2 regions of the Agromyces tropicus genome follow, and region 2 is predicted to be linked to the other one. Evidence: predicted binding sites of a transcription regulator. Region 2 holds the regulator's gene; the other holds the start of a gene.

Region 1 (15,689 bases), 440 kb from region 2:
GAGCCCCGCACGGTCGAGCACCGCGGCGGCCGCCCGGGCCTCGGGCACCGCGGCGTCCGGATCGCCGGCCTGCGCGAGCGCCTCGGCGAGGAGCACGCGCGCGCGTGCCGCGTCCAGCGGCATGCCCACCCGGTCGTAGCGCTCGGCGGCCGACCGGAGCTCCCGTCCGGCGTCGGCTGCCGCGTCCTGCGCGAGCCGCAGACGGCCGGTCGCCAGCTCGGCGAGGGCACGCTGCGCCTCGTCGCCGGACGCCGCCGTGAGCCGGGCGAGGCGCTCGACCGACGTCTCCGCACCCGCGAGGTCGCCGCGGCCGAGCTGCACGGGCACGAGCAGCTCGAGGAGCGGGACGGCCGCGAGCGAGTCCGCGCCGATCCTCGCGAGCCGGCGGTGCAGGACCGACGACGCCGCACCCGAGTCGCCGCGGGCGAGGTGGATGCCGACGACGGCGCGCACGGACTCGGGACGCGCCTCGATGCCGGTGACGAGCCGCTCGGCCTCCTCGAGCCGTCCCTGCGCGAGCCGGAGCTCGGCGAGCCGAGCCCGCGGATCCACGCACCGCGCGGCGTGCCCGGCCGAGTCGAGCCGTTCGATGGTCCAGGTCAGCCAGCGCTCGGCGCCGACCGTGTCGCCGCGTGCGGCGAGGATGCCGGCGCAGCACGACCCGCAGAAGCCGAGCAGCGTCGGGTGCGGGCGCAGGTCGAGGAACCGCTCGGCCACCCGCCCCCACTGCTCGAGCCGGCGTCCGTCGAGGGTCTCCTCGCACGCGGCCACCATGTCGCAGCAGGTCTCGGCGAACACCTCGGGCCGCTCCGCCTCCTCCGCCGACGCCGCCGCCATGGCCTCGTCGAGCCGCTCGATCCCGGCGTGCGACCGGCCGGACCGGACGAGGCCGAGCCCCGAGCGCGCCAGCGCGCGGATCTCGAGCGCCGCGTCACGACCCTCGCGGGCCGCGGCGAGCGCCGCGTCGGCGTCGTCCGCGATCCGCACGGGGTCGGTCTCCAGCGCGCTGCGCGCGAGGGCGGACCACCCGCCCGCCGTCGGATCGCCGTCGGCCGCGAGGCGCTCGGCCCGGCCGAGCCAGCCCCGGGCGACGGCCTCCCGGCCCGGTGTCGCGGCATGCTCGATCGCGAGCCACGTCGCCACGCGAGCGGCGTCGGCGTCCCGCCCAGCGCGCCGGTAGGCGGCGTACGCGCGCGTGCGCGTCGCGACCGCTTCGGCGGTCTCGCCGAGCCACCACTGCGCGCGGCCGAGCCCGTCGAGCGCTTCGGCGCTCGGCCGCGCGGCGACCGCCTCGGCGAATGCGTCGCGCGCGTCCGCCCAGCGCGCCTCGCGGATGGCGGCCTCGGCCTCGGCCATCCGCCGGTCGACCTCGTCGCCGTCCACGGCTCCCGGCCTCCTCGACTCGGACCGGCGGCACCCGCGGCGGCCCTGGCCGGTCCGCGCGGTCCGGTTCGTCGGCCGAGGGCGCCCCGTTCGCGACGCTACGACGTCACGGGGCGGGCGGCAAGCGTCCGACGGACGCCGCGGGCGCCGCGAGACCCCCTGCCGGGCCGGCGGATGCCGACGCGGGCGGCGTCGCGGACGAGCTCGTTCAGCGTTCGACGATCGCGTCCGCGTGCCCGGCGACCCACTCGACGAGCGGCAGCATCCGGTCCATGAGCTCGCGACCGAGGTCGGTGAGGGCGTACTCGACGCGCGGCGGCACCTCGGGGTAGCTGGTGCGGGCGACGAGCCCGTCGGCCTCGAGCGTGCGGAGCGTCGAGGCGAGCATCTTCTCGCTGATGCCCTGGACCTCGCGGCGCAGCTCGCCCCAGCGGAGCGTGCCGTCGGTGAGCGCGAGGAGCACCAGCACGCCCCACTTGCTCATGATGTGGTCGAGCACGACGCGGGTCGGGCAGCCCTCCATGAAGACCTCGCCGGAGGTCTCCCGGATCTGCGCAAGACTTACCACCATGTGCGTACCTTACTTCAAAGTGGGTACCGCCGACAGGGAAGGCAAAGGCCGTCGGGCGGGTTGGCCTCGGTGAACCGAAACGGAAGGGACTCCCGTCATGACCATCCTCGTCACCGCCGCCTCCGGGCACCTCGGCCGCCTCGTCGTCGAGGCGCTGCTCGACCGCGGCGCCGCCCCCGCCGACGTGGTCGCCGCCGCGCGCGACACGTCGAAGCTCGCCGACCTCGCCGCCCGCGGCATCCGCACCGTCGAGCTCGACTACACCCGCCCCGAGACCATCGCGCCCGCGCTCGCGGGCGTCGACGCGATGCTGCTCGTCTCGGGCACCGAGTTCGGCGAGCGCGTCGCACAGCACCGCAACGTGATCGAGGCGGCGAAGGCCGCCGGCGTCGGCAAGCTCGCCTACACGAGCGGCCCGAAGGCCGACACCAGCGAGCTCGTGCTGATCCCCGAGCACCGGGGCACGGAGGAGGTCATCGCCGAGGTGGGCGTGCCCGCCGTGATCCTCCGCAACAACTGGTACACCGAGAACTACGCGCAGGACGTCGCGCTCGCCGCCGAGACCGGCGTCGTCGCGGCTGCGACTGGGGAGGGCCGGGTCGCCTCCGCCCCGCGCCGCGACTACGCCGAGGCCGCCGCGGTGGTGCTCCTCGAGGACGGGCACGTGGGCGAGGTGTACGAGCTCGGCGGCGACGAACCGTGGACGTTCGCGGAGCTCGCCGCCGCGGCATCCGAGGTGCTCGACCGCGACGTCGCGTTCGTCGACCAGACGCCCGCCGAGCGGGTGGCGTCCCTCGTCGGCGCGGGCCTCGACGAGGGCACGGCCGGGTTCGTGGCCGCGCTCGACGCCGGCATCGCGCGCGGCGACCTGGCCGACTCGGACGGCACGCTCGCGCGCCTCATCGGCCGACCGACGACCCCGCTCGCGGACGCCCTCCGCGAGCTCGCTCCGGGCGCCCGCGCGGCCGCCTGACGCGCCGCTCGCGGTGTCGCACGAATCGACGTCCGAGGCGGCTCGGACGCTCGATTCGTGCGACATCGGCGCGTGTGCGCGGGGATCGTGCGCGAAATGGGATGTCGGAGGTGAGGGAATCTCGACAGGGAGCGGAGGCCTTCCCCCTGTCCGGGGGACGTGTTAGCGTCCCTCTCACTTGCCCGTGAATTCCGGGCGAATCCCCTGTAAGGAGAGCACGTGAAGCAACGCACGCGCGGATGGCTCGCTGTGACCGCAGCGAGCGCGACGATGGTCGCCGGAGCCGCCTTCGGACCGGCCGCGATCGCCGCCCCCGCGAATGATTCCCCCACCGGCTCGACCACCGCCGCCGAGGCGCGACCCGACAACCGGCCCGGCCCGCTCACGCAGCGCCAGGACGAGCGCCGCAAGGCCGCGCAGGAGCTCATCCTGTCGGGCCAGGCGACGCCCGGTGAGGACGGCACCGTCCAGCTCGCGGAGGACAAGTACTACCAGGCCGCCGTGCAGGGCACCGGCCGGATCTTCACGATCCTGTCCGAGTTCGGCGACTCCGGCAGCGGCAAGCTCGGCACCGAGCCCGGCCCGCTGCACAACGAGATCCCCGAGCCCGACCGGACGGTCAACAACAGCACGCACTGGCGCGAGGACTTCAACCAGGGGTACTACGAGGACCTCTTCTTCGGTCCGGGCGACTCGTTCGCCGACTTCTACACGAAGCAGTCCTCCGGCAACTACACCGTCGACGGCGAGGTGAGCGACTGGGTGCAGGTGCCCGGCAACGCCTCGACCTACGGCGACAACAGCGTCGAGGACTACGGCGGGGCCTGGCAGTTCATCGAGGACTCCGGCAACGCCTGGTACGACGCGCAGAAGGCGGCGGGCAAGTCCGACGCCGACATCGAGGCGGAGCTCGCCGCGTTCGACGTCTGGGACCGGTACGACTACGACAACGACGGCGACTTCAACGAGCCCGACGGCTACCTCGACCACTTCCAGGCCGTGCACGCCGGCGAGGGCGAGGACGCCGGCGGCGGAGCCCAGGGCGAGGACGCCATCTGGTCGCACCGCTGGTACGTCAACTCGACCGACTTCGGCCAGACCGGCCCGACGGTCGACGGCACCCAGGTGAAGTTCGGCGGTGCGCAGATCGGCGACACCGGCTACTGGATCGGCGACTACACCGTCGAGGCCGAGAACGGCGGCCTGGGCGTCTTCGCGCACGAGTTCGCCCACGACCTCGGCCTGCCCGACTTCTACGACACGGCCGGCGGCGAGAACTCGACCGCGTTCTGGACGCTCATGTCCAGCGGCTCGTGGCTCGGCGACGGCACGGTCGACATCGGCACCAAGCCGGACTACATGGGCCCGTGGGAGAAGCTCCAGCTCGGCTGGCTCGACTACGCGGTCGTGAACGAGGGCGCCGGCGACGCCGGCGAGTTCACCCTGAGCCCCGCCGCGCTGCAGGCCGACGGCCAGGAGCAGGCGCTCGTCATCGACGTGCCCGACGCGGGCATCACCAGCCAGTACACGACCCCGAACTCGGGCGACTACGCCTGGTGGACCGGCAGCGCCGACGACCTCAACACCACGCTGACCCGCTCGCTCGACCTCACCGGGGTGCGCTCGGCGACCGTCACGGCGAAGGCCTGGTACGACATCGAGGCCGGCTACGACTACCTGTACGCCGAGTACTCGACCGACGGCGGCGCGAACTGGACGCAGGTCGGCAAGCCGCTCGACGGCTCGTCGAACGGCCGCTGGTCGACGCTGCGCTACTCGATCCCGGGTGGCAGCGACGTGCAGTTCCGCTTCCGGTACCAGACCGACGGCGGCGTGCACTACGCCGGCGCGTTCCTCGACGACATCGTCATCAAGAGCGGCGGCACCACCCTGCTCACCGACGACGTCGAGTCGGGCGACAACGGCTGGACGGCCGCGGGCGGCTTCAAGCGCAGCACGGGCACCGAGACGAGCGAGGGCGACCGCTACTACCTCGTCGAGAACCGCACCTACGTCGACTACGACGCCACGCTCGAGCACGGCCCGTACCAGTTCGACACGGGCTACACGGCTCCCGACCACGTCGAGCACTTCCCGTTCCAGGACGGCATGCTCGTGTGGGCGATCGACGAGGCCTACGGCGACAACAACACCATCGAGCACCAGGGCCACGGCCTCGCGCTCCCGGTCGACTCGCACCCGGCCAAGTTCACCTACCCCGACGGCTCGGCGCCGAGCAACCGCCGCCAGCCGTTCGACGCCACCTTCGGCCTGCAGACGATCGACGCGGTCACCCTGCACAAGGAGGTCCTCGTCGGCAAGGGCAAGAACCAGACGGTGGACTACGTCGGCGCCGTGGGCTCCGACGGCACGACGACGCAGACGGCGACGTTCACGGACGCCGACCCGAACGCGTTCTTCCACTCGTCGAACCCGCTGGGCGGCGTGATCCTCGCCGGCCACGGCGTCGAGGTCACGGTGACGTCGCAGACCACGGGCGGCACGATGACGGTCCACGTCGTCAACCCGTGAGCTGAGGCCGACCGCATCCGACACGGATGACACGACGGGCCCGTCCCCTCTTGGGGGGCGGGCCCGTCTTCGTCGTCTCGGCCTCGTGGTCTCGGCCGGGGCTGCCGGGGCGGCCGCTCGGCCGGTGCGGCCGCGGCGGCCGGTGCAGGCTCAGTGCGCCTCGCGCGCCTGCCCGGGGTGCAGTCGGGCGAGGAGCCCGGCGACGAACGAGTCGCGGCGTGCCGCGGCGGTCGCGCGTGCGGCGCGCCGGCGCTCGGCGACCGCGAGGCGGCGCTCGGCGGCGAACTCGGCGGTGCGCTGGTCGTGCGCGGTCATCTGCTGTGCGAGGAAGCCGTGTGCGAGGTCCATGATCCCGATCCCTTCGTGCGTCCGGCGGTGGCTGACCACCTGCACTCAGGTTCCTCGCTGAGGTGGGTCCGCCGGATCGGGAGGGTGCCCTATCTTGGCGATCCGGCATGCCCGGATCGGGCCTGAGGTACCTAGGGAGCACGGGGTCCAGGGACGCGCGGACGGCAGGTCGGACGCCGTGCACCCGTACCGCCGTCCGCGCATGGAACCGGGGCCGGCGTCGCCCCCGCGGCGACGCCGGCCGGCCGGTCAGCTGCCGCTCGCGACTTCCTTCGGCTCCTCGGTGCTCGATCGCACCTCCACCTTGCGCGGCTTGGCGCGCTCGGAGACGGGGATGATCACGCTGAGCACGCCGTTGTCGTAGTGCGCGCTGATGCCGGCGGTGTCGATGCCGTCCCCGACGGTGAGCTGGCGCAGGAACGAGCCGCTCGGCCGCTCGTGCGCGAGCCACTGCACGTCGTCGTTGCGCAGCGTGCGCTCGGCGCGGATGGTGAGCAGTTGGCCGTCGACGTCGATGTCGATCGAGCCGGGGTCGACCCCGGGCAGGTCGGCGGACAGGACGTAGTGGTCGCCGTCGCGGTGCAGGTCGATCGGCATCATCCGCGGGCCCTGTCGCGTGTCGACGAGGCTGGCCGCGAGGCGGTCGAGGTCGCGGAACGGATCCCAGGTCATGGCCATGAGCGTCTCCTCTCGATGGAGTTCTAGAGTTGAGTCACCTTGACTCAAGTTGAGTTCAGATTAGCACTCTCGATATCAGAGTGCCAGCGTCGTCCGGCGTTGGATCACCACGTTCGCGGGCTGTTCGCCGAGGGCGAAGCGGCGCAGGATGCGATCCCTGACTAAGGTCAGAGATATGGACGCGATCGCGCGCGTGCGCAGCTTCAACCGCACCGTCACCGAGCGGATCGGGGCGCTCGACGACGGCTACCTCGCCCGCGGGCGGCCGCTCGGCCAGTCGCGGCTGCTCTGGGAGATCGGCTCGTCCGGCGACGGCGGCGCGGAACTGCGCGAGCTGCGCGACCGGCTCGACCTCGACTCGGGCTACCTCAGCCGGCAGCTGCGCGCGCTCGAGGGCGACGGGCTCGTGCGCGTCGAGCCCTCGCCCGACGACTCGCGCGTGCGCGTCGTCAGCCTGACCGAGCGCGGCACGGCCGAGTGCGGCGAGCTCGACCGGCTCTCCGACGACCTGGTCGGCGGCATCCTCGACCCCCTCACCGAACGGCAGCGCACGCGCCTGCTCGACGCCATGGACGAGGTGCGGCGGCTCATGACCGCGTCGGCCGTCGAGGTCCGCATCGTCGACCCCGCCGAGCCCGCCGCGCGGACGAGCATCGCGGCGTACTTCGCCGAGCTCGCCGAGCGGTTCGACGTCGGCTTCGACCCTGGCCGCACGCGCCAGGCGACCGACCCCGAGTTCACCGCGCCGAACGGCGCCTTCCTCGTGGCCTTCCTGCACGGCACCGCCGTCGGCTGCGTCGGCCTCAAGCTGCACGGCGACGATCCCGCCGAGATCAAGCGGCTCTGGGTGTCGCGCGACGTGCGCGGACTCGGGCTCGGCGGACGGCTGCTCCGCGAGGTCGAAGCCGTCGCGTCTCGGCTCGGCGTCGGCGTCGTCCGGCTCGACACGAACCGCTCGCTCACCGAGGCGATCGCGATGTACCGCTCGCACGGCTACGACGAGATCCCCGACTTCAACGGCGAGCCGTACGCCGACTTCTGGTTCGAGAAGCGGCTCGCCTGAGGCGTCGGGCTGCTCCCGTCGGAAAGCATGAGATTCCGCGCGATGGGTCCGGCTGGGCGGCCATCGGCCGGAATCTCATGCACCGGGCCCGGAGGCGGGCCGGACCGCGCTGGCGGACCCGGTCCGATCGCGAGAGGATCGCGGCATGGGCGCGGAGACCGTCGAGCCGCTCGGGGCGGCGATCGACCGGATGCCGCTCGTCGACCACCACGTGCACGGGCTGCTGCCCGATCCCTCTGACGACGAGGTGCTCGCCGCCCTGACGCAGTCGGACCGCCCGACGGCCGCCGACGTGTTCGACAGCCAGCAGGGATTCGCCCTGCGCCGGCACTGCGCGCCGCTCCTCGGCCTCGACCCGTTCGCCGACCCCGACGACTACCTCGCCGCGCGCCGCGCCCTCGGCGCCGATGAGGTCGCACGCCGGCTGCTCGGCGCCGCCGGCATCCGCGCGTACCTCGTCGACGACGGCTTCCGGCCCGACCTGCTCATGCCCGACGAGCGGATGTCGCGGCTCGCCGACGCCCCGACGTTCCGCATCGCGCGGCTCGAGACGATCGCCGAGCGCGCGATGAGCGAGGCCGACTCGGGGGTCGACTTCGTCGAGCGCCTCGGCACGGCGCTCGAGTCCGCAGCCGTCGATGCGGTCGGGTACAAGACCGTCGCGGCGCACCGGTGCGGGCTCGGGCTCGACCCGGCGCGGCCGACCGCACGCGACGTGCTCGCGGCATCCGTCGCCTGGCACGCCGAAGTGCGGGCAGGTCGGCGTCTCAGCCCGAGGGATCACGGCGACGGCGCCGCCGCGGCATCCGCTCACCCCCGCCTCGTCGACCCGACGATCATCCGGCACCTCATCTGGTGGGCGCTCGAGCGCGGCGCGGTGCTGCAGGTGCACGCCGGCTTCGGCGACGCCGACCTCGTGCTCGAGCAGGCGAACCCCGCCCGCATGCAGCCGCTCGTCGCGGCCACCGCCGGCACGGGCGGGCGCATCGCGTTCCTGCACTCGTACCCGTACGTGCGAGAGGCGGGCTGGCTGGCCCACGTCTTCCCGCACGTGTTCCTCGACGTCGGGCTCGCGGTCGGGTTCCTCGGCGCCAACGCCGAGACGGTGGTCCGGCAGTCGCTCGACCTCGCGCCGTTCGGGCGCGTGCTGTTCTCGACCGACGCGTGGGGCGTTCCCGAGCGGGTGCTGCTCGGCGCGAGGCTCTGGCGGGATGCCGCGGCGCGCGTGCTCGGCGGCGACGTCGACGACCACGGCTGGCCGGAGGCCGAGGCGCTCCGCGTGGCCGAGGGCATCGCGTGGCGGAACGCCGAGGAACTCTACGGGCGGGCGTTCGTCACCGCGTGATCGGCCCGGCCGGAGTCGGACCGGCCCGAGGCGGCACCGGCCGCCCGATGCCGCACGCGTCGGACTACTGCCCACCGCCCCCGTCGCCGCCACCGCCGCCGTCGAAGCCGCCTCCGCCGTCGAACCCGCCGTAGCCGCCGTCGAACCCGCCGCCGTACCCGTCGAAGCCGCCCCCGGCACCGCCGCCGCCGTCGGAGAAGGCACCGCCGAAGCGGGAGTTGTCCCAGAAGTAGCCGGTCCGCAGGTTCGCCTGCCAGTACTGCTCGGTGAGCGGCACGCCGAACCGGCCGTCGTCCGAGCCGCCGCCGACCGTGATGGGCTGCACGAGCGCGGTGGCCGCGACGGCCAGGCACGACGCCACCCGGTCGGCGCGGTAGCCGTCGGCGCTCGAGTACCACGCCGGCGCTGCGTCGCCGACGCCGAGCACCTCGGCGATGCGGGCGACGAGCTCGGCCTGGTCGAACAGCACGGCCCACGGCAGCAGCGCCTCCGCGGTCGTCGGGTCGCGCACGTCGGTCGCCGCCAGCTGCTCGCGGCGCTGCGCCGCGTGCTCGCGCAGCTCGAGCCCGGCGGCGTTGAGCGGGATCCATCGCGGCATCAGCGCCCGCGCGACGAGCGCTACGATCCCGATCCCGATCGGGATCCAGCCGAGCGCCTCGACCTCGCCCTCGCCGAGGAACACGGCGAGCCAGCCCGCCCCGATGGCGAGCACCCCGCCGATGAGCGCGGCGCGGAAGCGTCCGGTCGGACGGCGCTCCCGGTACACGGCGGCCGCCTCGCCGAAGCGCCGACGCGTGATCCACACGAGGTTGCCGTTGCGCCGGACGACCCGGTCGGCCGCGACGCTCGCGCCGTGCGCCACCACGTCGGACCCGCCGCTGAGGCCGGGCGAGAACACGGCGATCAGCAGGTCCGCCGCGTCGTCGACGGCCCCGCGCGAATGCGCCGTCGGCAGGTCGGACCGGTAGACGAGCCGGATGTCGCCAGGCGACCCGTCACCGTCGATCCGGCGACGATCCTCGAAGGTGATGGCGCCGGTCGTGGCCAGCTGCACCACGGCCGCGGGAAACCATCGGTTCGACGCCGCACCGGAGACGTACCCGACCGCGAGCAGGCCCACCGCCTCCGGGTCGGTGGTCGACGGGTCCACGTCGTCGCGCGGACGGGTCAGCCACGACACGATGAGCGACCCGACGGCGCCGGCGGCGACGAGTGCCGCCGCGATGGCGATGATCGGCAGGAGGGCGATCCCGAGATCGCCCCCGGACGACGCAGCGAGTTCCATGAGCACGTTCCCGCCTCGGCGCGACGATGCGTGCCGCTGAGCCGCAAGCTACTCCCCCGGCGGATCGTTCCGGCATCCCCCCGATGGGGGCACGCTCCGAGCGGATGCCGCGGCGGTCGGCAGCGCGTCGATCACCCCGCCGTCGAGGCGGAGCGGAGGCGCTCACCGAGAGCCGGGATGCCGGCGTCGACGGGCGTCCACGCCCCGCCGCGGGCGACCTCGTACCCCCGGAACGCGAGCGGGATGCCGCGCGCCGACATGAGGTCGGTCGAGTCCATGAGCTGGATGTGCAGGTGCGGCGACGTCGAGTTGCCGGTGTGCCCGACGCGGCCGAGCACGTCGCCCGCGCGGACGCGGTCGCCGGGCCGGACGGCGACGCTGCCGGGCGCGAGGTGCGCCATGCCGCCGAACACGTCACCGCCGGCCGGCGTGCGCAGGTGCTCGGCGCGGAGCAGCACGTGGTTGCCCATGATCCCGGGAATCCGCGCGGGCGTGAAGGCAGCGGCGTTGCGCGCCGCGCGCGCCGCCTCGCGCAGCGCGGAGCCGACGCGCTCACGCTCGGTCATGCCGTCGGACGCCGAGACCACCACGCCGTCGAACGGCGCGTGGATCGGCGCACCCCAGGCGTGGAACTCGCGCGTCGGCGCGCCGGCCATCGCCACGCGCCATCCGCTCGCCGGGTGCTCGTGCCGCCCGGGCCGCGCGTCGACCCTGACGAAGTCGTACGCGTAACGCTGCCCGAGCAGGTCGGTCCCGTGGCTCGGCACGCGCGCGGCCGGCGTGGTGACGGCCAGCCACCCCTCGCCGCGGAGCGGGAAGTCGACCACCACGGCGTCCTCCGGCGCGATCGTCATCACGGCGAGGCTACCCGTGCCCGGCGACCCCATGCGGCCGCGAAGATGCAGGAGATTCCGGCTCATGGGCCGCATACGACGCCCATGCCCCGGAATCTCCTGCGTTCTCAGGGCGCGTCGGCGCCCGCGCTCGCGCGCGCCGGGATCAGCATCGCTGCGAGCACCCCGAGCCCGGCGAGCACGACGAGCACCGCGAAGGCCGCACCGTAGTCCGCGGCCTCCGGCCCGGTGCCGCCCACGGCGAGCGCGGCCGCCACCCCCGCCGCGCCGAGCGCGCCGCCGACCTGCCGCGCCACCACGTTGACGGCCGTCGTCACGCCGACCTCGTCGTCGGGCACCTGGTCGACGAGCACGTTCACCATGCCCGCCGAGGCGACCGCGATGCCCGCGCCGAGGAGCACGGTGCCCACCAGCAGCGCCGCGAAGTCGCGCGTCGCGGCGAAGATCACGAGCCCGCCGGCGGCGGCGGTCACGGCACCGAGCAGCACGGGCGCCCGGGTGCCGATGCGGCGGCGCAGCACCCCGGAGAGCGGGCCGACCGCGAGCATGGCGAGGGATGCCGGGAGCAGGAGCAGCGCGGCATCCGTCACCGTCCGTCCGAGCCCACGCCCGGTCTCGGCCGGGGCTTCCGCGAACGCGGGCAGCAGCACGAAGCTGCCGAGCAGGGTCGCGCCCAGCAGCATCGCGGTCAGGTGCGTCGACCACACGCCGCGCCGACGCAGCGTGCGCGGATCGACGAGCGGATCTGGGCTGCGGTGCTCGCGCACGAGCCAGGCCGCGATGAGCCCGGCGCCGAGTGCGAGGCATCCGGCCATGGCCACCGCGGGCAGCGGCCACTGCGGCGCCTCGGTGAGCGCGACGAGCAGCGCCGCGAGCCCGAGCGACAGGCGCAGCGCCGAGCGCACGTCGATGTGCACGTCGGGGTGGGTCGGGATGTGCGGGAGCGACGCGGCGATGAGCAGTTCCGCGGCGGCGAGGAAGGCGAGCGGCACCCACGAGAGCGCCCGCACCCCCACATGGTCGACGAGCAGCCCGGCGATCACGACGCCGAACCCGGTGCCCGTCGCGAACGTCGCGGTGATGAGGCCGACGGCGGCGGCGCGGCGACGCTCGGGCACGAGGTGGGGCACGCACGCGATCGCGAGCGGGAACGCCCCGCCCGCGAGGCCCTGCACGGCGCGGCCGGCGATGAGCCAGCCGAGGTCGGGGGCGAGCGCGGCCATGACGAGGCCGATCGCGACGACGGGCAGGAGCATCAGCAGCATCCGTCGCGCCCCGAACGCGTCGCCGAGGCGACCGAGGACCGGCGTCGAGGCGACCGCCACGATGAGCGTCGCAGTGAGCGCCCAGCTCGACTCGGCGACCGTGGTGCCGTACGACTCGGCCGTGAGCGCGAGCGTCGGCGCGCTCATCGCCTGCGGCAGCACGGCGCCGAACGTCGCGAGCACGAGCCCGGCGATCGCGGCCGCGCCGCGCACGCCGACCCGCGTCGGCGCGGACGGCATGGGCGGGTTCACGCGATCCACGGTACTTCGGTACCCGAAACGGCGACGGCGGATGACGCGCGCCGCCGCGCGACCTCCGGCGCCGCCGCACTCGGGCCCGAGGTCCTAGCGGCGCACCCGCCCCGCCCCTAGGCTGTGCGCGACCGTCAGTGGATCAGGGGGACGAACCGATGGCCGAACACGTCACTGTCGACACCTTCGCGCGCGCCGAGACCAACCGCATGTTCGCGGCGCTCGCCGCCCAGGCCGGCGGCACCGGGAGGTGGGTCCACAACCGCGTGCCGACGCCGATCGACAACCAGCCCGTGATCCGGCAGAACCGCGACACGCTCTACAGCATGGCCGTGGTCGACGTGTCGGACGGCGTGACGCTGACCCTGCCCGACGCCGGCGACCGCTACCTGTCGGTCATGGTCGTGAGCCAGGACCACTACGTCCCGATGATCTTCCGCGAGCCCGGCGAGCACCGGGTCCACGCCGACGAGGTCGGTACGCAGTGGGCCGTGCTCGTGCCCCGCGTGCTCGTCGATCCCGCCGACGATGCGGACATCGCCGCCGTGAACGCGCTGCAGGACGCGTTCGGGCTCGACGCCCCGACCGGCGACGCGTTCCCCATGCCGGACTACGACGACGCCTCGTTCACCGCGACGCGCAACGCGCTGCTCGAGCTCGCGCGCGGCGTGAGCGGGTTCACCAACGCGTTCGGCCGGCGCGGCGAGGTCGACCCGGTGCATCACCTGCTGGGGACGGCCGCCGGCTGGGGCGGCCTTCCGACCTCCGAGGCCTTCTACGTCAACGTCGAGCCGAAGCTGCCGGTCGGCGCGTACGCGCTGACGGTCCGCGACGTGCCCGTCGACGCGTTCTGGTCGATCACGGTCTACAACCCGGCCGGCTACATGGAGGCGACGGATGGGCTCGTCAGCGTGAACAGCGTCACGGCGACGCCGAACGACGACGGCAGCGTCACCGTGAACTTCGGCGGGCCCGACGACGGACGCCCGAACCGCATCGGCATCATGGACGGCTGGAACTACATCGTGCGCATGTACCGGCCGCACCAGGAGATCGTGGACGGCACCTGGACGTTCCCGTCGGTCGAGCCGGCGTAGGGTACGCCGCACGCCACGAGCGTCAACCCCGGCGCGGCCGGGTGGCGATCGACGTACCCTGTCTGGTTGATCGCACCCGAACGAACGTCGAAGGGAGGGATCATGACCCTCGCACGCGACCTGATGACCCCCGACCCCGCGTACGTGACGGAGACCCAGTCGGTCGCCCACGCGGCGCGGATCCTGCGGGACCTCGATATCGGCTCGCTGCCGGTCTGCGGTGACGAGGAGCTGCTGCGCGGCGTCCTGACCGAGCACGAGATCGTCACGACATGCGTCGCGGACGGCGCCGATCCGAACGCGACTCGAGTCGGGGAGCTCGCCTGCCGCGCGCCCGCGACCATCGGCGTGGACCGAGACATCCGTGAGGCGATCGGGATGATGCAGCAGCGCCGCATCCGGACCCTGCACGTCGTCGACGGACGCCGCCTGGTCGGGGTCATCACGCTGGCGGACGTCACGCGCCGCCTGGCGGAGGACAGCTCCGGGGAGGACGTCGCGCACGGTCCCGCGGCCTGACCGGGATCCCGGTCGCGGCATCCTCTCCGGCTCGGCGGCGACGCGGTCGGTCGCGGCGGGAACGAACTCTCAGCGCCCGGCGACGAGGTCGGCGACCTTCGCGATGGGCGACGTGGTGGCGCGGCCGCGCAACTCGGCGCGGTCGGCCGCGTGGTACGCGGTGTAGATGGCCTGGACGGCGAGCCAGCGGAGCGGCTCGACCTCCCAGCGCCTTGCGCGGCGGTTCACCCACGGCAGGCGGGTGAGGTCGGTGTCGCGGCCGAGCACGAGGTCGCGGAGCGTCCGTCCGGCGAGGTTCGTGGCGGTGACGCCCGTGCCGACGTAGCCGCCCGCCCAGCCGAGCCCGGTCGCCGGGTCGTGCCCGACGGTCGCGGCCCAGTCGCGCGGCACGCCGAGCACGCCGGCCCAGGCGTGCTCGATGGCGGCATCCGCCGTCACCGGGAAGAAGCGGCGCAGCAGCGCGGCGAGGCTCTCGATGGTGCGCGCCTGCGTCGCGCCGTCGTGGTCGACGCGCGAGCCGTAGCGGTACGGCACGCCGCGCCCGCCGAATGCGATGCGGTCGTCGGCGGTGCGCTGCGCGTACATGTAGACGTGCGCGAAGTCGCCGAGCGTCTCGCGCCCGTTCCAGCCGATCTCGTCCCAGGCGGATGCCGCGAGCGGCTCGGTCACGATCATCGACGAGTTCATCGGCAGCCAGGTGCGGTGCTCGCCGGAGAGGTTCGGCGTGAAGCCCTCGGTCGCGCGCAGCACGTGCTCGGCGCGCACGGTGCCGTGCTCGGTGCGCGCCTCGCCGGGCGCGATCTCGGTGACGCGCGTGCCCTCGAGGATGGTGACGCCGAGCCGCTCGACGGTCGCGGCGAGCCCGAGCGCGAGCTTCGCGGGGTGCACGCGGGCGCAGTGCGGATGCCACAGCCCGCCGAGCACGCCCGACACGTCGACCCGGGCGGCGGTCTCGCGCGCGTCGAGCTCCTCGACGTCGGTGGCGGGCCATGCGCGTTCGGCCGCCGCGGCGGCGCGCAGGCGCGCGAGCTGGGCCGGGGCGGTCGCGACCTCGAGCTCGCCGCCCTTGTGGATGCCGGCGTCGATGCCTTCGGCGGCCGCGACCCGGATCACCTCGTCGACGGTGTCGTTGAGCGCGCGCTGCTGTGCGATCGCGGCGTCGCGGCCGTGGCTCCTCGCGTACTGCTCGCGGCCGCCCGTGACCGAGTTGGTGAGCCATCCGCCGTTGCGGCCGGAGGCCCCGAAGCCCGCGAACCGCTGCTCGAGCACCGCGATGCGCAGGTCGGGCTGGTCGCGCTTGAGGTAGTACGCCGTCCAGAGCCCGGTGTAGCCGCCGCCGACGATCGCGACGTCGACGTCGACGTCGCCCGCGAGCGCGGGTCGCGGCGTCGGCACGCCGACCTGCTGCATCCAGAACGAGACGCCGCCGTTGGTGGTGTGCTCGGTGCCGTCCGTGCCGTTCGCGCCCATCCGCGCTCCTTCGTGAAACACTGTTTTACAACGCCGTTGTGAAACTAGTGTGGA
Region 2 (15,689 bases):
GTGAGCCGTGGGCGCGTGCGGGAGATCAGGCGCGCCGGGCGAGCGCACCGGCGAGTTGGGCCAGTAGGGGTCGCGGGTCGACGCCGGAGCGCACGCGCAGGACCGTCCATCCCGCCGCGGCCAGGGCGTTCAGCCGATCCACGTCACGGGCGAACTGCGCGGTATCCGTCCGGTGGTGATCGCCGTCGTACTCGAGCAGCACGCGCTGTGCGCGGAACACGAGGTCGCCGTGGACCGTCCGGCCGCCGGCAAGCCGGATCCGCCCGTTGCACTCGGGTTCCGGAAGTCCGGCGCGCACGACCGCCAGGCGCAGCAACGACTCGCGACGCGACGCCGAACCGGGGCGCACGTCCTGCCGCGCCGCGTCGCGCGCTCGGGCGCCGCGGCCTCGGCGGTGCCGCTCGATCGCCGCATCGAGCTCCTCAGTCCGGATCATCGGAACGGGCCAACCGAGGAGCGCGTCGCCGGCGGCGATCAGGTCGTCGGGGCGCAGCGTGGTCGCGAGTTGGCACCAGGCGTCCGCCGCGGACACCACGGGAAGGCCGCGGAGGACGAGCCACCGCACCCGTTCCGGTCGGACGCGATGCCCGATCACGCCGTCGACCCGGGGCTCGCGGCCGTTCAGCGCCGTCACGTGCAGCGGTGCGCCCTCGTGCTCGACGGGAATCGGGAGTCCCCACAGGGACGCGGCGGTCATGTGGCTGAAGACCTGTTCGCGTCGCATCCGCCGCGCGAACGCACGGCACTGCTCCTCCAACCCCACGGGTGCGCCGACCATGCGGACGCCGGGATAGGGCGCGGTGAGGTCCGATGCCCGGAGTCGCCCCCGCGTCACGCCGAGGGCATCGGCGGCGTGCACGGTGAACGCCCCGGCGCGGAGGGGTGGGGGCAGCGGTCGGGGTCGCATCGCTCCACCGTGCGTCGGCGCGCCCGCGGGCGCTGCGACGCCGCCGTGAGCGGTGCGCTCCGCGCGCGACCCTCCCGCTGTGGAGGCCGGCTCCCCGAGTCGCTCCCGCCCACCGCATCCCCCCACCCTCGTCCAGCCACCGCATCTCGTCCGCCCGGTCGCTCCAGCCGCCCACCCCGCCACGTCGCCCCGCCCTCGCGGGCCCGAGCGGGCCCGAGCGTCCAATGGATGCCGCCTGTCGGCGCGCCGCCCGACATCCACTGGACACTCGGTGGGGGTGAGGGGGTGAGGGGGTGAGGGGGTGTGGGGTGGCGGGTGCGGGTGCGGGTGCGGGTGCGGGTGCGGGTGCGGGTGCGGGTGCGGGTGCGGGTGCGGGTGTGGGTGAGCGGGGCGGGCGGCCGTGGGCGGAGGGGGCGGAGCGCAGGCGGAATACTGGGAGTGCGCCGAGAGTTGAGTCAAGTGCACTCAAGTTTTCCGGTCTCGACTTGACATCGATTCGGGCGGATCGGACACTTGAGTCGGCGAGGCTCAAGTCTCGTCGATCATTGACTTCGGCCGCGGGCGGGGAACGCCGGGCCGATCGCCGGGGGGCGAGACTCGAGACCTCCTGGCAGAAGGAGATACACACATGTCACGTGCAGTCGGAATCGACCTCGGCACCACCAACTCGGTCGTGAGCGTCCTGGAGGGCGGCGAGCCCGTCGTCATCGCGAACGCCGAGGGCTTCCGGACCACCCCCTCGGTGGTCGCATTCACGAAGGACGGCGAGGTGCTCGTGGGCGAGACCGCGAAGCGCCAGGCCGTGACCAACGTCGACCGCACCATCTCGTCGGTCAAGCGCCACATGGGCACCGACTGGAAGTCGCCCGCGATCGACGGCAAGGAGTACACGCCGCAGGAGATCTCGGCGCGCATCCTCCAGAAGCTCAAGCGCGACGCCGAGCAGTACCTCGGCGACACCGTCACCGACGCGGTCATCACCGTGCCGGCGTACTTCAACGACGCCGAGCGCCAGGCGACGAAGGAGGCCGGCGAGATCGCGGGCCTGAACGTGCTCCGCATCATCAACGAGCCGACGGCGGCCGCGCTCGCGTACGGCCTCGACAAGGGCAAGGAGGACGAGCTCATCCTCGTCTTCGACCTCGGTGGCGGCACGTTCGACGTCTCCCTCCTCGAGGTGGGCAAGGACGACGACTTCTCGACCATCCAGGTCCGCGCGACCGCCGGCGACAACCGCCTCGGCGGCGACGACTGGGACCAGCGGATCGTCGACCACCTCATCAAGCGCTTCAAGGACTCGACGGGCGTCGACGTCTCGAAGGACAAGATCGCCCTCCAGCGCCTGAAGGAGGCCGCGGAGCAGGCCAAGAAGGAGCTCAGCTCCTCGATGAGCACGACCATCCAGCTGCCCTACCTCTCGCTCACCGAGAACGGCCCGGCGAACCTGGACGAGACGATCACGCGCGCGCAGTTCGAGAACATGACCTCGGACCTGCTCGACCGCACCAAGAAGCCCTTCGAGGACGTCATCCGCGAGGCGGGCATCAAGGTGTCCGACATCGCGCACGTGGTCCTCGTCGGCGGCTCGACCCGCATGCCCGCCGTCTCCGAGCTCGTGAAGAAGGAGACCGGCGGCAAGGAGCCCAACAAGGGCGTGAACCCGGACGAGGTCGTCGCCGTCGGCGCCGCCCTGCAGGCCGGCGTCCTCAAGGGCGAGCGCAAGGACGTGCTGCTCATCGACGTCACCCCCCTGAGCCTCGGCATCGAGACCAAGGGCGGCATCATGACCAAGCTCATCGAGCGCAACACGGCCATCCCGACGAAGCGCAGCGAGACCTTCACGACCGCCGACGACAACCAGCCTTCGGTCGCCATCCAGGTCTTCCAGGGCGAGCGCGAGTTCACCCGCGACAACAAGCCGCTCGGCACCTTCGAGCTGACCGGCATCGCGCCGGCCCCGCGCGGCATCCCGCAGATCGAGGTCACCTTCGACATCGACGCGAACGGCATCGTGCACGTGTCCGCGAAGGACAAGGGCACCGGCAAGGAGCAGTCGATGACCATCACCGGCGGCTCGTCGCTGCCGAAGGAGGACATCGAGCGCATGGTCCGCGACGCCGAGGAGCACGCGGCCGAGGACAAGAAGCGCCGCGAGTCCGCCGAGACGCGCAACCAGGCCGAGCAGCTCGCCTACTCGGTCGAGAAGCTCATCAAGGACAACGAGGACAAGCTCCCGGCCGACGTGAAGTCGGAGGTCCAGGGCGACGTCGACGCGCTGAAGTCGGCCCTCGCGGGCGACGACGACGACGCGGTGACGTCTGCGTTCGAGAAGCTCTCGCAGTCGCAGGGCAAGCTCGGCGAGGCGATCTACGCGCAGGGCCAGCAGGCGGATGCCGCCGCCGGCGCGAACCCGGGCGAGGACGCGACCGCGTCCGGCTCCGAGGGCGCCGAGTCCTCCGATGAGGACGTGGTCGACGCCGAGGTCATCGACGACGAGGACGAGAAGAAGTAACCATGACGGACGAGAACCAGAACCACGACGAGCCGATCATCCGGGACAAGCGGCGGATCGACCCCGAGACGGGTGAGGTTCGCGCACCGCAGGGCGAGGGGGCGGACGTCGGGTCCGCCCCAGAGGCCACGGATGCCGCGGCATCCGCACCGTCGGAGGACGCCGTCGCGGAGGCCGACGAGGAGCAGCTCACGGTCGACGACATCCTCAACGCGGCGCAGGCCGAGGTCGAGGACCCGTCGGCCGAGCACCTCGCCGACCTCAAGCGAGTGACCGCCGAGTACGCGAACTACCGCAAGCGCACTGAGGCGAACCGCGAGCTCGAGCGCGAGCGCGCGATGGGCGCCGCGGTGGCGGCGCTGCTGCCGGTGCTCGACGACCTCGACCGTGCCGAGAAGCACGGCGACCTCGAGGGCGACAGCCCGTTCGCGACGATCGCGGCGAAGCTGCGCGCGTCGGTCGGCAAGCTGGGCCTCCTGAAGTTCGGCGAGGTCGGGGAGCCCTTCGACCCGCAGCGCCACGAGGCGATCTTCCAGCAGCACTCCGACGACGTCGAGGTCGACACGATCGCCGACGTCGTCGAGACGGGCTACCTGCTCGGCGGCACGCTCCTGCGCGCCGCCAAGGTCGTCGTCAAGACGCCCGCGTAACGCGCCCGGGTCGGCCCGCGGCATCCGTTCGAGTCCCCCGATGCCGCGGGCCGGCCGCCCACGAACCACTACATTCAGCAGAGAGGAGGCGCCGATGGCCAGCCAGGATTGGTTCGACAAGGACTTCTACGCCACCCTCGGCGTCTCGAAGGACGCGAGCGACGCCGACATCAAGAAGGCGTACCGCAAGCTCGCCCGCAAGTACCACCCCGACCAGAACCCGGGGGATGCCGCGGCCGAGGCGAAGTTCAAGGAGATCAGCGAGGCGAACTCGGTGCTCTCCGACCCCGAGGAGCGCAAGGAGTACGACGCGGTCCGCGCGATGGGCGGCGGGGCGCGCTTCACCGCCCCCGGCGGGGCCGGATCCGGTGGGTTCGAGGACGTCTTCGGCGGCATGTTCGGCCAGCAGGGCGGCACCCGCTACACCTTCCGCCAGGGCGGAGGCGGTGGCGGCGACTACGACGACCTGCTGGGCGGGCTGTTCGGCGGCGGCCGCTTCGGCCAGCCGACGGGCGGGTACCGCGGCTTCGGCGGTCCGACCCGCGGACGTGACGTCACGGCGTCGACGACGCTCGACTTCATCACCGCCACCAAGGGCGACCGCATCACGCTGCAGACCGCCGAGGGCCGCGAGATCACGGTCAACGTGCCCGCCGGCGTGGCCGACGGCCAGAAGATCCGCCTGCGCGGCAAGGGGCACCCCTCGCCCGACGGCGGCGAGCCCGGCGACATCGTGCTCACGGTGTCGGTCCGCAAGCACCCCGTGTTCGAGCGCGACGGACTGAACCTGCGGGTGAACGTGCCGGTCACGTTCGCGGAGGCGGCGCTCGGCGCCACCATCCAGGTGCCGACGCTCGGCGGCGAGCCCGTGAAGCTGCGCGTCGCCCCCGGCACGCCGAGCGGCCGCGTGCTGCGCGTGAAGGGCCGCGGCGTCGAGACGAAGAAGGGCACGGGCGACCTGCTGGCCGTCGTGCAGGTGGCCGTCCCGGCGCACCTGTCGAAGGACGCCGAGGAGAAGCTCCGCGAGTTCGCCGCGCAGCTGCCCGACGAGAATCCGCGCGACGACCTCCTCGCGAAGGCCCGGAGCGCCTGATGCAGGTCGACGGCGAGAGCCCGCTGTTCGTCATCTCGGTCGCCGCCGAGCTGGCGGGCATGCACCCCCAGACGCTCCGCCAGTACGACCGCATGGGCCTCGTCTCGCCCAAGCGCACCGCGGGCAAGTCCCGTCGCTACTCGATGCGCGACGTGGCGCAGCTCCGCGAGATCCAGCAGCTCTCGAGCGAGGGCGTCAGCCTCGAGGGCATCCGCCGCGTGCTCGGCCTCGAGAACGAGGTGAACGAGCTGCGGCAGCGGGTCCGCGAGCTCGAGCGGGCGCTCGCCGACGAGATGCTGAACCGCCCCGGCCGCCGCGTGTTCGCGGCGGGCTCGGAGGGCGAGGTCGTCTCGCTCCGCGCGGGCACGCGGGTGCGGCGCGAGAACGCCGTCGTCGTGTGGCGCCCGCTCGAGCGCGGCTGACGCGCCCCGACCGCGGAGGCGCGCGTTCGGCCGTGAGTCACCGGCCGCGGACTGCGCTCAGGCCGCGCCGATGACGGCCCAGATGACGGCCGTGGCGCCCACGCCGACCGCGATGAGCGCGAGCCCCAGTGCGAAGCGCCGGTCGCGACGGTACTCCCGACGCACGAGCGCCGCGAGGCCGGCCGTGGACGCCGTCGTGACGACGGCGACGAGCCACAGCCAGGCGTCCGAAGCGGGGTCGGCGCCGACGGCGCCGTCGGCGAGGATCCGGAGCCCGCCGCAGACGGCGGCGACCAGCACCCCGAAGATGAAGAGCAGCCCTGCCCAGTCACGGGCGGTGGCGCCGGGTCCGACCGGCTCGACGTCTGGCGTCATGCGGCGATGATCGCACGCGCGACGGTGCGCGTCGAGGGTCCGAGGGTCCCCGGTTCGTTCGCGGGGCTTCCTGGCCGTGCTCGGGCCGCCTCGCGAACGTGGTCGGGCCGTCAGGCCGTCGGACCTGCGCCGTGCGCGACCGGGGCCGGCAGCACCTCGGCGAGCAGCTCCTCGACCCGCCGCCGGATCTCGTCGCGGACCCGGCGGACGCCGTCGAGGTCGAGCTCGGCGGGGTCGTCGAGTCGCCAGTCGAGGTACCGCTTGCCGGGATACACGGGGCACGCGTCGCCGCAGCCCATCGTGATCACGGCGTCGGCGGCCCGCACGACGTCGTCGGTCAGCGGCTTCGGGAACTCCTCGCCCAGGTCGACGCCCTGCTCGGCCATGACGGCGACGACCGACGGGAGGATGCCGCTGCCCGGCTCGGACCCGGCCGACCGCACGTGCACGCGGCCCGCGCCGAGCTCGCGGGCGAGGGCGGCTGCCATCTGCGAGCGGCCGGAGTTCTGCACGCAGACGAACAGGACCTCGGGCACCGGCTTCGGGATCGCGCCCTTCGACTGCGCGAGCGCGGTGAGTCGCTCATTCGCGAACCTGGCGGCCAGGCTCGGCAGGTGCACGGAGACCTTCGCGGTGCGCGCGAGTGCGGCGTAGGACTCGAACACGGTCCGCTCGACGGTCTCGGCGTTCACGATGCCGTCGTAGTGGGCCGCGAGTCGCTCGGCGCCGCGGTGGAGGACCGCGTGCGGGTCGTCGAGGGCGAGCTGCCCGTCGCGGGTGCTCACGCTCGGGCCCTCTCGGGCAGCAGCTCGCCGAGCAGTCCCTCGACCCGGCGGCGGATCTCGTCGCGGATGGGCCGGACCGCGTCGATGCCCTGCCCGGCGGGGTCGTCGAGCTCCCAGTCCTCGTAGCGCTTGCCGGGGAAGACCGGGCAGGCGTCGCCGCAGCCCATCGTGATCACGACGTCCGAGTCCTCGACGGCCTCGGTGGTGAGCACCTTGGGCGTGTTGCCGGCGATGTCGACGCCCTCCTCGGCCATGGCCTGCACCGCGACCGGGTTGATCTCGTCCTTCGGCGCCGATCCGGCCGACAGGACCTCGACGCGGTCGCCGCCGAGTTCGCGCAGCCAGCCGGCGGCCATCTGCGACCGTCCGGCGTTGTGGACGCAGACGAACAGGACGGTGGGCTTCTCGGACACGGGGAACCTCGATTCGCTGGGGTGGGTCTGAAGAAAGCATAGATCAGCATCTATGCGATGTCGAGGTCAGAGCGACGCGAGGAGGTCGCGCACGCGCGCGTCGATCTCGTCGCGGATGCCGCGGACCACGTCGGACGGACGGCCGACCGGATCGTCGAGCTCCCAGTCCAGGTACCGGATGCCGGGGTACACCGGGCACGCATCGCCGCAGCCCATGGTCACGACGACGTCGGCCGCCCGGACGACCTCGTCGGTCAGCGGCTTCGGGAACTCGCCGCCCACGGGCACGCCGATCTCGTCGAGCGCGGCGACGATGGCCGGGCTCACCTCGGCCGCCGGCTCGGAGCCCGCCGTCCGCACGTGTACGCGGTCGCCGCCGAGTTGCCGGAGGATGGCGGAGGCCATCTGCGAGCGGCCGGAGTTCTGCACGCAGACGAACAGCACCTCGGAGGGCGTGCCGCCGCCGTCGGCGCGCTGCGCGGCGAGGGCCGCGAGGCGCTCGGCCGCGAATCCGGCCGCCCGCGAGGCGAGCCGGGCCGAACCCGCGGCGTGGCCGGCGACGAGGTCGAGGCTCTCGCGGACGTAGCGGGCCACCGTCTCGCGGCCGAACGTGCCCGCGAAGCGGAGTGCCAGGTCGTCGACGATGCGGGTGACGACGTCCTCGGCCGGAGCGGTCGCGACGGACGGCGTGCCGAGCAGGTCGCGCACCCGATCGACCTCGCCCGGCGCCACCGAGTACCAGGCGCGACGACCCTCGGGGATCCGCTCGAGCACGCCGTGGTCGAGCAGGAGCCTCGCGTGGTGCGAGACGGTCGGCTGACGGAGGCCGAGCTCGGCCGCGAGGCCCGTCACGGTCGCCCGGCCCGCGGGGCTCGCGAGGATGAGCGCGAGCATGCGGGCGCGCGTCGGCTCGGCGATCAGCGAGAGGCCGCCGGCCGCGGCATCCGCCCCGCCCGTCTCCATAGATGCGAGTCTATGGGACGGTGCCGGCACGGACGCCGTGGCCCCGCCCGACAGGCCGACGGGCCCCGAGGTGGCGACCGACCCTCCGTGTCAGGCGATCGGGTGCGCCCGGCGCTCGATCAGCACCGTGTCGCGCCAGTAGACCGAGTGCTCGATGACCCCGCGGTACGCGCGCCGCGCGGAGACCGGCACGGCCGCCGCCCAGCCGAGCACGAGGTCGCCCTCGACCGCGACGAGCCGGGGCCGTTCGACCCGCGTCGCGTCGAACGTGGTCCAGTCGGGCGGCTCCGGTTCGAAGGTCGCGTCCCCCGTCGCGATCCCCTGGCGGAAGACCTCGGCCACCCCGGGCCAGTCGGCATCGACGAGGCCCCGGATGCTCACCCGCAGCATCCGTCGGCCACGGAGGCCGAGGCGGCGGCGGGCGCCGGTCCGCGTTCGACGCCGGCGCTGCCGCACGCGGCGGCGCCGCCGTCGGGATCGGCGGTCGCGAGCCCCGTCGAGCACACGCCGGTCGCGGGCAGCTCGAGCCGCACGTCCGCCGCCGCGGCGAGGTCCCCGGCGAGCCAGGCGGCGATCGACCGCACCTGCTCGTATCCCGTCGCGAGCAGGAACGTCGGCGCTCGGCCGTAGCTCTTCATGCCCACGATGAAGAACCCGTCCTCCGGCTGGCGCAGCTCGGCGAAGCCGTGCGGCTCGACCGTGCCGCACGTGTGCACGTTGGGGTCGATCAGCGGGGCGAGCCTCCGGGGCGCCTCGACGACGTCGTCGAGCTCGAGCCGGATCTCGCGGAGCAGGTCGAGGTCGGGCCGGAAGCCCGTCGCGTTGACGATCACGTCGGCGTCGTGCTCGACGAGCTCGCCGGCCCGCGCCCCGACCACCCGGACGGCGCCGTCGTCGGCGCGGCCGAGCCGAACGATCTCGAAGCGGTCCAGGACCTCGATCCGGCCGGCGGCGACGAGGTCGTCGACGCGCCGCCCGATGGTCGCGCGTGCCGCGAGGCCGTCGTCCTCCGAGGTCGTCACGCGGACCGCCGTGGCGTTGCGGATCGCCCACGTGATCCGCGTGCCCGGCTCCTCGCGTGCGAGCGCCGCGAGGTGCAGGAGCGTGTTCGCCGCCGAGTGGCCGGCGCCCACGACGAGCGCGCGGCGCCCGGCGAACCGATCGCGGTCTCGACCGCGGACGTCGGGCAGGGCGTGCGTCACGTCGCCGGCGACCTCGTCGAACCCGAGTGGGTCGAGGCCGCTCGAGCCGAGGTGGTTGGGCGTCCGCCACGTCCCGGACGCGTCGATGACGGCGCGCGCGGTGAGGTCCTCGAGGCCGTCGGCGGTGCGCACGCGGACGAGGAACGGGGTCGCGGCGCGCGCGGCGGTCCGCGTGCGGTCCTTGCCCTGCCGGGTCACCGCAACGACCTCGGCGCCCGTCCGGATGCGCGAGGCGAGCGGTTCGAGCGCGGCGAGCGGGGCGACGTAGCGTTCGACCAGCTCGGCGCCGGTCGGCAGGCGGTCCTCGTCGGGACGGGTCCAGCCGGATGCCTCGAGCAGCCGTCGGGCGGCGGGGTCGACGAGCAGGCGCCACGGCGAGAACAGGCGGATGTGGCCCCAGTCGCGCACGCTCGAGGCGACCTCGTCGCCCGCCTCGAGCACCGTCACGTCGATGCCGCGCTCGAGCAGGTGCGCCGCCGCGGCGAGGCCGGTCGGGCCGGCGCCGATGATCGCCACCGGCAGGGACGTCAGCGCGTCGGCCCGGTCGGCGGTGCGGATGGGATGGACGAGCGTCATGGCGGGCCTCTCGGATATCGATGATCTTCGATGCACAGCATCGCCCTTACATCGAAGTTTGTCAATATATGGGCTACGATGGGGACCATGACGACGATGCTCGACCTCACGCCCACCCCCGGCGCGGTCTGCTGCAGCCCGCTCGTCACCGAGGCGATGGATGTCGGCCGAGCCGACGAGCTCGCGAGCCGCTTCAAGGCGCTCGCCGACCCCACGCGGCTCCGGCTGCTCTCGATCGTGGCCGCCGCCGACGGCCAGGGCGCGTGCGTGTGCGACCTCGTCGAACCCGTCGGGCTCAGCCAGCCGACCGTGTCGCACCACTTGAAGATCCTCGCGAACGCGGGCCTCGTCACCCGCAGCAAGCGCGGCACCTGGGCGTACTACGCCCTCGTGCCCGGCGCGCTCGACGACCTCGCGGCGCTGCTCGCCGAGGTGCCCGCCGACGCGACCCGCTGAGGCCGCACGCCGCTCAGCGGCCCCAGGCCGACGCCGCTCAGCGGCCCCAGGCCGACGCCGGTGCCGCGACGACCGGGACCGGCGCCGTCGACCACCAGGAGCCGTAGCCGTAGTGGCTCGACGCCCACGGCGAGGCCCAGATCGCCTGCGCCGTGACGGCGGCCGACGTGCCGGCCTCGAGGCCGGCCACGATGTCCGCGTAGAACGACCGCTTCTGCAGGTTCGACGCCGCGTACTCGGCCGCGGTCACGAGCGTGTCGTAGCTGCCCAGCCCGCTGCCGCCGCCGGAACCGTACCCGTTGTTCAACGGGTTGTTGCGGTTCCACCAGTTGTCGGGGCCGTTCTCCTCCCGCATCCACTCGACCATGAGCCGGACGTTCTCGTCCGTCAGCGGCCAGCCGCCCGAGACGAGCACCAGCTTCGCCCAGTCGTAGTTCGTGCCGGAGCTCACGAGCGTCTCCGGTCCGGTCGCGCTCGCGTAGCTCTCGCGCGAGACGGCCGCCGGGGCGACGTCGCCGTCGACCCGGATCTCCTGCACGTCGCCGACGAAGGGCGACAGGCTCGTGGCCGACGCCTCGGCCACCGGCGAGTCCGCCCGTGGCAGCGGCGCCAGCGCGAGCGTGGCCAGCATCCCGGCGACGGCCGCGGTCGCGGCGAGCGCGGCGCCCGCGCGGTGACGGCGGCGGGCGGGACGCGTCGCGGACCGACGGCCGGTCGGAGCGGCTCGGCGACCGGAGGGCGCAGACGACGAACGCCGCGTGGTCGAGTCCCTCGCCGCGCGGCGCTCCCCCTGGTGCCCCGCCATGTCGTGCATTCGGGGGCCGAGGGTAGCAAACCGGTCTGGGCGCCGCATCCGCCGAGCCCTATGGTGAACGGAGGGGCCGGGCCCGCGTCGGCGGGTGCGGCGGCGCAGGGGGCACGCCCGTGCGCAGGGGGGAGTCGTGATGACCGAGCCGGCCGACGACCCGGCGGCCCAGCCGATGCCGGCGCCGACGCCCGGGCAGCTCGCCCTCCTCACGATCCCCGCGGCGCTCGTGGGCATCGCCTCCGCCCTCATGCTCAGGGCGCTCGACCTCATCGCCTCGACCGTCGAGCAGTTCGTGTGGACCGCCCTCCCCGGTGCCCTCGGCGTGCCCTCGGACGGCTGGTGGATCGTGGTGGTGCTCACCGCGACCGGCCTCTTCGTGGGCCTCGCGCTGCAGTTCCTGCCGGGCCACGGCGGCCCGGACTCGGCCACGACCGAGCTCGTCTCGGAACCGCTTCCGCTGCGCACCCTCCCCGGGCTGCTCCTCGTCACGGCGCTCAGCCTCGCCGGAGGCGTCAGCCTCGGCCCCGAGAACCCGATCATCGCGGTCAACGTGGCGATCGCGGTCGCGGCGCTCGGGCGGTTCATGCCCCGGATCGGTCCGCGGCTCGCGATGCTCATGGCCGGCGCCGGCACCATCGGCGCGCTGTTCGGCTCGCCGGTCGCCGCGGCGCTGCTGTTCACCGGCATCCTCGCCGCCGTCCGCGGCGGCGGCGCCCTCTGGGACAAGCTGTTCCTGCCGCTCGCCTCGGCCACGGCCGCGGCGCTGACGATGCACCTCCTCGGTGCCCCGCCCCTGCAGTTCAGCATCCCGCCGGAGGACCTCGAGCCCATCGACCTCCTCTGGGGCGTCCTGATCGCGGTCGCGGCGGTCGTGCTCGGGCTCATCGCGACGTTCCTGTTCCCGCTCGTCCACCGCGCCTTCCACGGACTGCGGCAGCCCGTGCTCATCGCGACGGCCGGCGGCCTCGTGCTCGGCCTCCTCGGCATGCTCGGCGGACCGATCACCCTGTTCAAGGGCCTCGAGCAGATGGGCGAGCTCCTTCAGGACCCCGACCAGTACGACGCCGGCCAACTCGCCCTCATCGTGGTCGTCAAGGTCGCCGCGCTGCTCGTCGCCGCGAGCGCCGCCTTCCGCGGCGGACGCGTCTTCCCCGCGGCGTTCGTCGGCGTCGCGTTCGGCATGCTCGCCCACGCGATCATCCCCGACGTGCCGCTCGCGCTCGCCGTGGCGTGCGGGCTGCTCGGCCTGCTGCTCGTGGTGACGAGGGACGGCTGGCTCGCGCTGTTCCTCGCGATCGCCGTCTCCGGCGACATCAGCCTGCTCGCCTGGCTCTGCGCCATCGTGCTGCCCGCCTGGCTGCTGGTCTCCAAGGCGCCCGAGTTCCGGATCATCCCGCCCGCAACGTCCGCGGCCGGAGCGCCGGGAGCCGATCCGGCGGCCGCGGCGGACGCCCGCCCCGAGCCGCGAGAGGAGCACGAGGAGCGAGAGGAGCGCGGATAGGGTTCCGAGGTGGACTTCGACGCGCTCCGACGGCGGCCGGACCTCGAGGCGCCCGGCCTCGCCGCAGCGGATGCCGCGGACCGGCTCATCCTCGACGAGGCGGCCGACCCGCTCGCCGCCCTCCGCGACGAACCGGGCAGCGTCGTCGTCATCGACGACGCCTACGGCGCGCTCGCGCTCGGTGCCGTCGACGCGGGGGCGCGCGGCGTGCGGGTGCACCAGGACCCGATCACGGGCGAGCGCGCGCTCGCCGAGAACGCCGCCCGTCTCGGCGTCCCCGAGCGCGACCGCCCGCGCAGCAGCCCCCTCTCGCCGGAGCTCGTCACCGGAGCCCGCCTCGTGCTCCTCCGCCTGCCGCGCTCGCTCGATCGCCTGGACGAGGTCGCCGGGCTCGTCGCGCGCCATGCGGACCCCGACGTGCGGGTCGTGGCCGGCGGCCGGATCAAGCACATGTCGCTCGCCATGAACGAGGTGCTCGGCGCCTGGTTCGAGCGCGTCGACGTCACCCACGCGCGACAGAAGTCGCGGGCCCTCGTCGCGTCGCGGCCCCGGGCCGAGCGCGCGCCCGCCGCGCCGTCCTGGCCGCGAGCGCGCCGCGACGACGGGCTCGGACTCGTCGTGGTCGCGCACGGCGGGGTGTTCGCGGGCACCGCCGTCGACATCGGCACGCGGTTCCTCCTCGGCGTGCTCGGCGGGGCGGTGCCGGACGCGCCGACCGCCGTCGACCTCGCGTGCGGCTCGGGCGTGGTCGCGACCTGGCTGGCGCGCGAGCGCCCGGGTTTGGTGGTGCACGCCTCGGACCGGAGCGCCGCGGCCGCGGCATCCGCCCCGCTCACCGCCGACGCGAACGGCGTCACGGACCGGGTGCGCGTCGCCCGCGCCGACGGACTCGAGCACCTGGCCGACGCGAGCGAGCGGCTCGTCGTGCTGAATCCGCCGTTCCACTCCGACGCCGCGGTGCACACGGGCATCGCCTCGCACCTGTTCGCCGAATCGGCCCGAGTGCTCGCCGACGGCGGCGAGCTCTGGTGCGTCTGGAACTCGCATCTCCGCTACCGTCCGCTGCTCGAGCGGATCGTCGGTCCGACGCGGCAGGTGGCGCGCAATCCGAAGTTCACGGTGACGGCGTCGGTGCGACGGCACGGGGCCCCGTCGGGTCGCCCGTGACGCGCTCGCCGGGTGACATGCCGTGAACTGGGGCATGCGCTCCGCGCCCGGACGTGCCACCCTCGAAGGGTGACCACCACGGCCGCAACGAGCCGTCGTCGTCTCCCGACGGGGACGGTCACGTTCCTGTTCACGGATGTCGAGGGATCGACCCGGTTGGTGCAGGCTGCCGCCGACCGCTGGCCGGCACTGCTGGAGGCGCACGACCGGCTGCTCCGCGAGGCGATCACGGGCAGCGGCGGGGTCGTGGTCAAGACGGAGGGCGACGGCTTCTTCGCCGCGTTCGGGTCCGCCGTCGCCGCGGTGGCCGCCGCGACCGCGATCCAGCGGGCCCTCATCGCGCACCATTGGCCGGAGGGGTTCGCCCCGAAGGTGCGGATCGGCGTGCACACGGGCCTCGGCCTCCTCGGCGGCGACGACTACGTCGGCATCGACGTCCACCGCGCCGCCCGGATCACGGCCGCAGCCCACGGCGGGCAGGTCGTGCTCAGCGAGCCCACGGTCGCGCTCGTCGAACGCGACCTCCCGGACGGCGTCGCGCTGCGCGACCTCGGCCGCCATCGCCTGAAGGACCTCTCGCAGGCGGAGAGCATCTACCAGCTCGACATCGACGGACTCGAGACGGAGTTCCCCGAGCTGCGCACGCTCGACGCGGTGCCGAACAACCTGCCGCTCCAGGTCACCAGCTTCGTCGGACGGCGCGCCGAGAGCGCGCGGGTGCGCGAACTGCTCGAGACGTCGCGCGTGGTCACCGTCACCGGGACGGGCGGCACCGGGAAGACCCGGCTGGCGCTGCAGGTCGGCGCCGAGATCGGCGGCCGCTTCCGCGACGGGGTGTTCTTCGTCGACCTCGCGCCGGTGCACGACGCCGACCTCGTGCCGTCGCAGGTCCTCCGCGCGCTCGGCGACTCGTCGTCACCGGGCAACCGCACGCCGCGCGACGCGCTCCTCGAGCGGATCGCCGAGCGCGAGGTGCTGCTCATCCTCGACAACTTCGAGCAGGTGATCGCCGCGGCGCCCGTCGTCGCGGACCTCGTCGCGGCGTCGCCGCGCTCGCGCTTCCTCGTGACCTCGCGCGGCCCGCTCCGCATCGCCGCCGAGCACGAGCTGCCGCTGGAGCCGATGCTGCTCCCGGATGCGCCCGACCCGGCGTCGCTCGAGGGCTCCGATGCGGTCGCGCTCTTCATCGACCGGGCGGTCGCGGTGCGACCCGACTTCCGGGTGACCGACGACAACGCCGCCGCCGTCTCCGAGCTGGTCCGGGGCCTGGACGGCCTGCCGCTCGCGATCGAGCTCGTCGCCTCGCGCGTGCGACTGCTGCCGGTGCCCGAGATCCTCGCCCGGCTCGACTACGCGAGCCCGGGCACGGGAGCCGTCGACCTCCCCGAACGCCAGCGCACCATCGAGGGCGCGATCGCGTGGAGCCACGACCTGCTCGATGCGCCCGTGCAGGCGCTCTTCGCGCGACTGGGCGTGTTCGCGGGCGGCGCCGACCTCGAGCAGATCGAGGCGGTCTGCGGCGACGTGGGCGTCGACATCCTCAGCGGCCTCGCCGAACTCGTCGACCAGGGCCTGCTCCGGCAGGTCGCCGCGCCCGGCGGGCGCGCCCGGTTCCGCACCCTCCACGTGATCCGCGAGGTCGCGCTCGTGAAGCTCGAGGCGAGCGGAACGAGCACCGAGGTGCACCGCCGTCACCTCGAGGCGTACGTCGCGTGGGCCGACGAGCTCGTGCCGCACTTCATGGGCGAGGACCGCAAGGTCTGGCTCGACCGGTTCGACGTCGACCACGACAACGTCCGAACGGCGCTCGACTGGGCGGCCGTGCACGGCGAGACCGACCTCGCGCTGCGGCTCGCCGC

What was found. Region 2 encodes HspR, which represses chaperone genes until heat shock. Its sites were predicted from a motif close to AAGTTGAGTCNNNNNGACTCAACTT; they were not measured.
Region 1: ABD230_RS10485 (Hsp20/alpha crystallin family protein) is a predicted target of HspR. The motif match lies at 6,512-6,536, and genes of this name have one in related genera.

Annotation. Positions count from the first base shown of each region.
Region 1 is NZ_BAAAPW010000002.1:980,600-996,288, reverse strand. It holds gene ABD230_RS10510 (helix-turn-helix transcriptional regulator) at 1-1,383, opposite strand, end outside; gene ABD230_RS10505 (winged helix-turn-helix transcriptional regulator) at 1,592-1,954, opposite strand; gene ABD230_RS10500 (SDR family oxidoreductase) at 2,052-2,927, shown strand; gene ABD230_RS10495 (immune inhibitor A domain-containing protein) at 3,147-5,459, shown strand; gene ABD230_RS10490 (hypothetical protein) at 5,610-5,807, opposite strand; gene ABD230_RS10485 (Hsp20/alpha crystallin family protein) at 6,057-6,485, opposite strand; gene ABD230_RS10480 (GNAT family N-acetyltransferase) at 6,661-7,548, shown strand; gene ABD230_RS10475 (amidohydrolase family protein) at 7,694-8,893, shown strand; gene ABD230_RS10470 (DUF2207 domain-containing protein) at 8,958-10,178, opposite strand; gene ABD230_RS10465 (M23 family metallopeptidase) at 10,310-11,032, opposite strand; gene ABD230_RS10460 (MFS transporter) at 11,140-12,549, opposite strand; gene ABD230_RS10455 (DUF1254 domain-containing protein) at 12,708-13,646, shown strand; gene ABD230_RS10450 (CBS domain-containing protein) at 13,749-14,165, shown strand; gene ABD230_RS10445 (NAD(P)/FAD-dependent oxidoreductase) at 14,235-15,635, opposite strand.
Region 2 is NZ_BAAAPW010000002.1:545,218-560,906, forward strand. It holds gene ABD230_RS08330 (DUF559 domain-containing protein) at 26-907, opposite strand; gene dnaK (molecular chaperone DnaK) at 1,536-3,419, shown strand; gene ABD230_RS08340 (nucleotide exchange factor GrpE) at 3,422-4,069, shown strand; gene ABD230_RS08345 (DnaJ C-terminal domain-containing protein) at 4,164-5,162, shown strand; gene ABD230_RS08350 (heat shock protein transcriptional repressor HspR) at 5,162-5,584, shown strand; gene ABD230_RS08355 (hypothetical protein) at 5,642-5,959, opposite strand; gene ABD230_RS08360 (arsenate reductase ArsC) at 6,070-6,744, opposite strand; gene ABD230_RS08365 (arsenate reductase ArsC) at 6,741-7,157, opposite strand; gene ABD230_RS08370 (metalloregulator ArsR/SmtB family transcription factor) at 7,224-8,120, opposite strand; gene ABD230_RS08375 (GNAT family N-acetyltransferase) at 8,211-8,501, opposite strand; gene ABD230_RS08380 (FAD-dependent oxidoreductase) at 8,498-9,898, opposite strand; gene ABD230_RS08385 (ArsR/SmtB family transcription factor) at 9,986-10,354, shown strand; gene ABD230_RS08390 (hypothetical protein) at 10,392-10,985, opposite strand; gene ABD230_RS08395 (ion channel protein) at 11,299-12,663, shown strand; gene ABD230_RS08400 (class I SAM-dependent methyltransferase) at 12,673-13,830, shown strand; gene ABD230_RS08405 (adenylate/guanylate cyclase domain-containing protein) at 13,900-15,689, shown strand, end outside.